Regions from separate parts of the Lactobacillus helsingborgensis genome, predicted to be linked through region 2. Evidence: riboswitches for the same ligand, from Rfam matches in the RefSeq annotation. Region 2 holds a riboswitch; the other holds the start of a gene.
What was found. A riboswitch is a leader RNA that binds a small molecule or an ion and turns the genes downstream of it on or off. The one in region 2 is predicted to bind thiamine pyrophosphate.

Region 1 (4,218 bases), 270 kb from region 2:
ATCGGGAATTGCCAGCCGCTACATCTGGTGGATTGACGATGATAGAGATAGAGACGACAACAACGGCGGTTCTATTGTTGTGATTTTCAAAGTTATAGCTATTTTGTTTGTGTTAATTCTGGGTCCGATCTGTGCCAGCTTAGCGCAAATGGCATTATCGCGTAATCGGGAATACTTGGCTGACGCTTCGTCAGTTGAATTAACGCGCAATCCTCAAGGATTAATTTCGGCGCTAGAGAAAATTGACGGTTCTGCACCAATGAAAAAAGCCGATCCGAGCAGTGCGGGAATGTATATTGAGGATCCATTACGCAAAAGACGCAGTTTTACGCATTTATTTGACAGTCACCCGCCGACAGCGGATAGAATTAAACGTTTGGAAAAAATGTAATAAATAAAGCAGCCTTTTCTAGTAAGGCTGCTTTTATTTTAAGTTGATATTTGCTTGTCGAAATAGTTCTGCACGCATCTGCACGGGCGTTTCATGGTAATATTCACTAAATTTTTTATAAAAGAATGATTTGCCGCTATAACCTACACGGGTAATTATTTCCTTAACAGAGATATCCGGGCGTGCCAGCAAACTTCGCGCTTCCTGCATACGTCTTTCATCAACATGTTCCATAAAGCTTTTGCCCGTTTTTTGTTTAACCAAACTTGAAAAATAATTGGGGTTAAAGCCAAAATACTTGGCCGCATCATTAAGGCTGACATCAGTGAAATGAGCATCAATATACTGCTCTAACTCGGTTTGAGCAAACTGATGATTAGTAATCAACCTAGTTTCAGCAGCTAAGTCTTGGCTTCTAATTGCTAAAAATAAGAGCAAATTAAGTTCTGCCATAATTATGTTGCGTGCAAAAAGATTTTGATTGAGATATTCATCAATTACTTTTTTAACTAGATGAGCGGATTTAGACATTGGCGTGCCGCTCATACTTAATAAGCGTTTCTGATTAAAAGCTGTAGTAATTTTTTTAAGTAGACCCTTTTCTTCACTATTCAGTTTAGAGTAATCACCTAGAAAATCTTGCATAGTTAAATTAGGGTCAAATTCAAGTTTAACTAAAATATCTTTATGGTTTGGTTTTAAAATCTCGTAGTTGCATTTCTTCTGTAAAAAAATAATATTACCAGCACTCAAAGTAAGTTCCTGAGCGTTAATCCTGGTTTTGACTGCTCCTTTTGCCAAATAAAGAATGGTTAAGCCTGTAGTTTGATAACGATGTATCCCAGTATTCCGATTTTCCAAAAAAGCACTGAATAAATTAAAATCTTCATTTCCCGGCTTTATTCTTATCTCATTTGTGTCCGACTTTTTTGAGTCCAAGACACTAGCCAAATATTGTTCTAACTTAACTGCCGCCATTACGTCACCTTCTTGTTTTATTTTTTATTTTCATAAATTTATTATATAGCAAATTGGCAGCTTGCTAATAAATTTTTGTTATTTCACAATTATTATTACAGGCCGTTAAAAGCAAGACTAATCAGTCTAGACAATAAAAATTCTTTTAGGTATAATGAAAATAATATCGGGGTGCCGTATAGGCTGAGAATATACCCGTTGAACCTGCTATGGATAATGCCAGCGAAGGGAAAACGAAAGATTTTACGTCGTCAGGTATTCTCCTGACGATTTTTTTGGTAACTAAATTGATTAAATTAAAGAACCTCACTTTTTCATACGATAAAGAAAATCAAATATTAACTGATATTAATTTAAAGATTCCTACGGGAGAATTTTCATTATTAGTTGGCCCTACCGGCTGCGGCAAGTCTACTTTATTAAAAATTTTAGCAGACTTATACCCTAAATTTGCCGGTCACTTAAGCGGCACTGTGACTTTAGCCGGATTAAAATCAGCAATGATGTTTCAAAGTGCCGGTGAGCAGTTCACTATGGCAACGCCACGTGAGGAAATCATTTTTGCACTTGAAAACTTATGCCTAACCAAAGCGCAGTATGAGAAGCGTCTAAATGAAGCCGTTCAGTTTGCCCAAATTGATTATTTGCTTGATCAAAAAATTAATACCATGTCTGGCGGCGAACAGCAGCGGGTAGCTTTAGCCGTTTTAATTGCAATGAATGTTGACCTTTTTTTACTCGATGAGCCGTTTGCCAGTTGCGATCCTGCAGCCCGCAAGTTTTTGATTGCTAAACTAGCCCATTTGCGCGATCAGGGCAAAACAATCATTGTGAGTGACCACGTATTATCTGGTTATGAGGGCATTTGTGATAACCTGTTTCAATTTCAGGGTAAAAAAATAGTGCAACTTGCACCAGATGAAAAAGAACAGCTGTTACAAAAAAGTATGACGGTTGCCTCTTATTCTTTCGCTTTGCCAGAACAAAACGAGCCAAATTGTTTTACGCTGCAAAATACCCGGATTTATCAAAATCGTTTGCTTCTCAAGCAAGAACATTTAAACATTGTTGCTGGTAAAACTACCCTGATAACAGGAGCAAACGGTGTGGGCAAAACTTCGCTTTTTAACGCATTAACTAAAATGCTGCCGTATTCTGGCAGTATCACTTACCACAATCAGGAAATTAACAAATTAGCGACCCGCAAGTACCTGCTTAAAGTCGGGCAAATTTTTCAAAGTGCAAGTGATCAGTTCATCAACGTTTCAGTGGCAGATGAAATTAACCTGAGCAAAAAGCACCGGACTAATTCTTTCTTTACGGATGAAAAAATAAATGAAACACTATCCTATCTTGAACTTGATTCTTTGCTTGATCATGTTGTTTACTCATTATCCGGTGGCCAACAAAAGAAACTGCAAATTTTACTGATGCTGATCTCTGATCAAGATGTATTACTGATTGACGAGCCCCTTAGCGGGCTGGATGCGGTTTCTGCGGGTAAAGTAATGACGTTATTAAGAAAAAGCCAAAAGGCCCGCAACCAAACGCTATTGATCATTAGTCACGAATTAACTAATTTGGCTGATTGGTGCGACTATCATCTTGTTTTTCAAGACCAGCATTTAAGCTATACAAATAAGTGAGGCTATCAACAATGAATCCTAGTTTCAAATTTTTTCTGGCACTAATTATTTCATTAGAAATATCCCTTAAGTCCAGTTTATGCACCAATTTGTTAATCATCGGTTGTGCATTAATTTATCTAATTTACAAACATATTAAATTAAAGAATTTGCTGCTAACGCTCTTAATGCCCCTAATTGCTGCATTTACGGTTTTTGCTACTTTATATTGGTTTGCACCGCAACCTAACTTGCAAAATGCACTGAGTTTATCCAGCCGTGTTTATGTCTATACGCTAACGATTTACTGTGTCTCAATTGGAACCACTGCCACAGACTTAGCTCGCTCTTTTGAACAAAACTTTCATTTACCGAGTAAGTTTGCTTATGGCGTTTTAGCTGCTCTCAATATTGTGCCGCGAATGAAAACAGCCGTTAAACAAATTCGGACTGCCGGCATGATGCGCGGCGTTTACCTGAGCTTTTGGTCACCCGTTCTCTATTTTAAAGCGATCTTAGTGGCCCTTAATTCAGCCGAAAATCTGGCACAAGGAATGGCATCTCATGGCTATCAGGAAAATGCTAAACGCTCCGTCATTGTGCCCATTCCTATTAAAAAAAGTGACTGGTTAACAGCCATCATTATCCTTCTTTTAGTAAACTTGGCTTTATTCACATTAAAATAAAAAAGTGGACGTTCATGTCCACTTTTTCTTTGGCCTAATTTATTTTGCTAAAGTATAGCCTATAATATTCACTTTGACTGGCTGGTCTGCATTGACAAAAATCTGAGGTGTTTCGGAAGCATAATATCGTTCTGAAAATACCAGTTCACCGTCATTTATGAAAAATTCAATTGAACTGGTATCAATAAATACCCGGATTTTCAGATTGGACTTTGGTCTTAATCTACCATAGCGTCGAGAATCATCTGCGGGTTTATCAGCTCGAGTTAAAACCACTTCGTTATTCCCTTTGTTCCAAGTGAGTGTTACTAAATCTTCCTGCTTATTTTTGAGTATAAAATTAATCTCACTACCAGACCAATCTTCAGTTTCAGCTGTCAAAAGCAATTCCAGATGCTGCGGATCAGAAACATTAATCTGCTTTAACGAAGTCATCAACTTTTCATCAATTACTTTTTCTTGCCGCAGCTGTTTCAGTTCTTTAATGGGTTTCATATACAGCTGATTGTTCTTTAAAGTTAATTCTCTGGGTATAGTT
Region 2 (4,218 bases):
ATTGGCAGGATGAGCAGCTTTATCAGGAAATTAGAAAACTGCAGCCACAAGCTATTATTACCAACAACACCGGATTAGGAAAGCAAGGAATAAGTGACGGACGAAAAGTGGACGTCCTGACTTTTGAAAGAGGCAATCCTCAAGTAATCAACCATTTTCAAAATAATCGTTACTTTGCTGCTGAAACCTCATTGACTCTAAACAGACATTGGGGCAATGCCCAAAATGACCTTAATTATGTTTCGGCGCGTCACTTAATTGAACAAATTTGTCACACTCGCAAAGTGGGGGCAAATTTATTAATTAACGTGGGCCCAGAATTTGATGGCTCTTTAAATATTCATTGCCTGTCGTTACTAGAAATTATTAAACAATGGATGGCAATTAATAAAGAAGCAGTCTATAACACCAATAATTTTGAGCATAAAACTTATACCGCTGCTGGAAATGATAATGATTTTATTAAAGGTAATTATTTATTTGTGGATAATCTGGGTAATGTTGGCAATCAGAACGTAGTACTGGGAGGAGAAAAAATGCGAGAAATAGTATTTAATAATTTTCCGCCCCAAAAGATCGAGCGCATTGTTTGGCTGGATAATGGCACCAATGTGGCGTTTAAACAATTGCCAGAAAAAAGCCAACTGATAGTTAAAGCAGACGGATTCGAGTACGGAACCAACTTGGTAGAGCGTGTAGCCAAGATTTATTGAACTTCATTTAAATAAAAAGACTAATAAATTACCATAATAAGGTGGTGAGCCCCAAAAGTTAGACAACTTTTGGGGCTTTTTCACCTGTGGCGACATTAGTATCATTAAAATGGTGGCATAGTTTATCGGATCCGGCTTACTACTGTTTGTATCATATTCTAATTTAGCAGTCTTTGATGCTTTGACTTTCCCCTTTTTACCAATGTTAGTCACGATTAGCACAAGAATGACCCCTGTGAAAAGAACCTCTTGTAGTTAATAGTCACAGGTTCTTTAAAGAATTTGTTTCACCATTCAAACAAGTGCTGATTTACTGGACTTTTTTGTATTTAAATCTCAGAAAATTAAGTTAAAACTGTCTTACAAAATTACTTTTAAAATTTGTCCTTATCATGTTTTCTCTTGTACCAATCATGTATTTCAAAAAATGTACATATTGCGAAATAGAGCAGCACAACAACAAAAACCACGGTAATCACTTTAACGAAAATAGCAAAATTAAACAAAATTGATAACCATAAAAAGGCCACAAACACTGCTGCAATAGGTAAAAATATTTTATCAATTTTATGTTCTATAAAAAGTGTATGAAGCGCGTTATTTCGATCTGTATTTGTAATTTTCTTTTTCATCATGACCGCTCCTTTCGCCTAACATTAAAAATTAATTAATTTTATTTAGTATAATATAGCATAAAAATTTAGGCAGCGAGTAATTGGCTAATTTTTTTGATCTAAAAAAAGCGGCTACTATAATTATTTGCTTTACTTGACAAAATACTTGGTTAGATTATGTAAAGAAAGCTTGAAATTATAAGCAGAATCATATTAAGCAGCAAAACATGACATTGTAATCTAGCATTAATTTCGTTATAATTGAAAGCGATAACACGAGGGGTGCCTTTTTGGCTGAGATGAAAATTATTTCAGACCCTTTGAACCTGTAAGTTAACACTTGCGTAGGAACGTGTCGAACCTGTTAGGCTTTGGCATTTTCACATGCTAAAGCTTTTTTTATTAATCAAAATTTTAAAGACAGTTAATTAGGAGAATATAATGCAGTTAGAATTATTAGACAAATTACGAGCGCAAAATCCGGTTATTTTCAACATTGCCAATTTTGTATCAGTTCAAGATGTGGCAAATGCTGTTAATGCTATTGGTGCTTCACCAATTATGAGCAATGAAGTCGCTGAAGCTGAAGAAATAGTGCGAATGGCTTCCGCGGTGGCAGTTAATATTGGCTGTTTAACCAAGCAGCAAATCAATCATATTAAAAAAGTGGAAGATTTAGCGCGCCAATATAATAAACCGATAGTGTTTGATCCCGTAGCTGTTGGTGCAGTTGAATATCGCTATAAAATTGCAGATAAACTTTTATGGGATTTTCATACTAGTATTATTCGGGGCAATATTGGTGAGATAGCTGCTTTAGGTGGCTTTGATTGGAGCTCAAAGGGGATTGATGCAGGCTCCGGTTCTGGTGATATTGATGAAATTACTGCAAAAACAGCGCAGAAATACCACTGTACAGTTATTGCCAGTGGCCCAACAGATACAATCAGCGACGGTAAAAGAATAGCCCATATCCATAACGGCTCGCCCCTTTTTAAAACCCACGTGGGCTCTGGTGACATGTTGACTAGTATTGTTACAGCATTTACTGCAGTCACTGACGATCCTTTTGAAGCAGCTCAAATAGGTGCTTTAGATTTCAGTTGCGCTGGTCAATTAGTAGTTCAAGAGCACCCCAATGTCGGACCAGGTACTTTTAGCATGTATCTCATGGATTATTTATATAAAGTAAAAGTTGCTGATATTGAACAAATTGCAGATTTTGATTAAGGAACTTTATGATGACTGAAAAAATTAATTCTTTTCCCCAAGTTTTAACTATTGCCGGCACTGATTCAGGTGGTGGTGCTGGAATCATGGCTGACTTAAAAACTTTTCAAATGCAAAAAGTATTTGGGACAGCAGTGGTCGTAGCAGTGACAGCACAAAACACTTTGGGCGTCCAGAAATCTTTTTTACTGCCCTTAGAAATGGTCGATGCCCAATTCGCCTCTCTGGCAGAAGATTTCCAGATCCGTGCTTGTAAAACAGGAATGTTGGGCGATGCGGCTCACGTTCACCAAGTTGCACTTAACCTGCAAAAGTATGACTTGGGCCCTATTACCATAGATCCCGTGATGATTGCTAAGGGGGGCGCACCATTATTAAGTCAAGATGCTGTTGCCACCGTTAAAAACGAATTGCTGCCTTTAGCCGATCTAATAACACCCAACTTGCCAGAAGCAGAAACTTTAACTGGCATCAAGGTACAAGATCAAAGCCAATATCCAGAATTAGCTCATAAATTACAAGATATGGGTGTTAAAAATGTGCTAATTAAAGGCGGTCATGCAAGTAGCGCAGAAGTAAAAGATTATGCTTTATTTGCTGATGGTTCCGATCTTTGGGTCAGCAGTTCCAGAATACATACCGAACGCACTCACGGTACAGGTGACACCTTAGCTGCAGCAATTACAGCTCAACTGGCTTTAGGTCAAAGTTTACCTGCGGCAATTAAAATTGCTAAAAAGTACGTTACTAAAACAATTAAGGAAACCATTCAAGTTGGTCATGGTCATGGCCCTTTAAATCATTGAGCTCAGTAATTTAGGAGAAATAATGAAAGACTTTAACACTGATTTTTTACATGCTTACTTTATTTGTGGCAGTCAAGACGTGCCAGAAGGTAAAACATTACCGGGCTTAGTCGCAGAAGCACTTGCTGCAGGTATTACAGCTTTTCAATTTCGGGACAAGGGTTCTAATTCAACTTTAAGTGAAGCCGAGAGACTCCCTATGGCGCAAAAGCTGCACCAATTGTGTTATGCATATCACGTGCCCTTCTTCATTGACGATGATGTTCAGCTTGCACAACAAGTTCATGCCGAAGGCGTTCATGTTGGTCAAAGCGATGAAGAAATCAGACAGGTCATTAAAGAAGTTGGCGCTCAAATGATTATCGGCTATTCCTGCTCGAATTTAACGCAAGTTGAGCAAGCCAATAAAATTAGCGGAATTGATTATTATGGTAGCGGTCCAATTTATGCCACCCAATCTAAAAGTGATGCCGACCCCGAAATTGGTATTACCGGCTTAAGCAAACTGGTCAAAAGCACAACCAGGCCAATTGTTGCTATTGGTGGGATTACCGCTAGCGACTTAAGCGCAATCGCTAAAACTAAGGCAGCTGGGGCTGCAGTAATTTCTTTGATTGCCCAAAGCAATGATATTAAGCAAACCGTTAGTCAAATGCTTACAGCACCATGGATGAAAAATGACTAGCACATTTTAAAAGCACAAAAAATGATTCTGCACTTGGCAGAACCATTTTTTATTGATGATAAACAGTCTTTAATTGTAAAAATATGAGTTATATTGATAATTAACCTAACTGGGCAATCTTTTGCAGTGTTCTAATCATTTGAGCTACAAAACCGGACTCATTATCATAC

Region 1: it holds a riboswitch for thiamine pyrophosphate, as region 2 does, so the genes downstream of both, DLD54_RS00740 (ATP-binding cassette domain-containing protein) here and thiM (hydroxyethylthiazole kinase) in region 2, are expected to answer to the same signal.

Annotation. Positions count from the first base shown of each region.
Region 1 is NZ_CP029544.1:154,445-158,662, reverse strand. Features, by position in the region: gene htpX (zinc metalloprotease HtpX) at 1-391, shown strand, start outside; gene DLD54_RS00745 (AraC family transcriptional regulator) at 425-1,369, opposite strand; TPP riboswitch at 1,527-1,617, shown strand; gene DLD54_RS00740 (ATP-binding cassette domain-containing protein) at 1,657-3,015, shown strand; gene DLD54_RS00735 (energy-coupling factor transporter transmembrane component T family protein) at 3,027-3,680, shown strand; gene DLD54_RS00730 (glycoside hydrolase family 32 protein) at 3,720-4,218, opposite strand, start outside.
Region 2 is NZ_CP029544.1:1,744,908-1,749,125, forward strand. Features, by position in the region: gene DLD54_RS08255 (alpha-L-fucosidase) at 1-713, shown strand, start outside; gene DLD54_RS08265 (hypothetical protein) at 1,088-1,348, opposite strand; TPP riboswitch at 1,596-1,695, shown strand; gene thiM (hydroxyethylthiazole kinase) at 1,769-2,557, shown strand; gene thiD (bifunctional hydroxymethylpyrimidine kinase/phosphomethylpyrimidine kinase) at 2,569-3,363, shown strand; gene thiE (thiamine phosphate synthase) at 3,383-4,048, shown strand; gene gap (type I glyceraldehyde-3-phosphate dehydrogenase) at 4,149-4,218, opposite strand, start outside.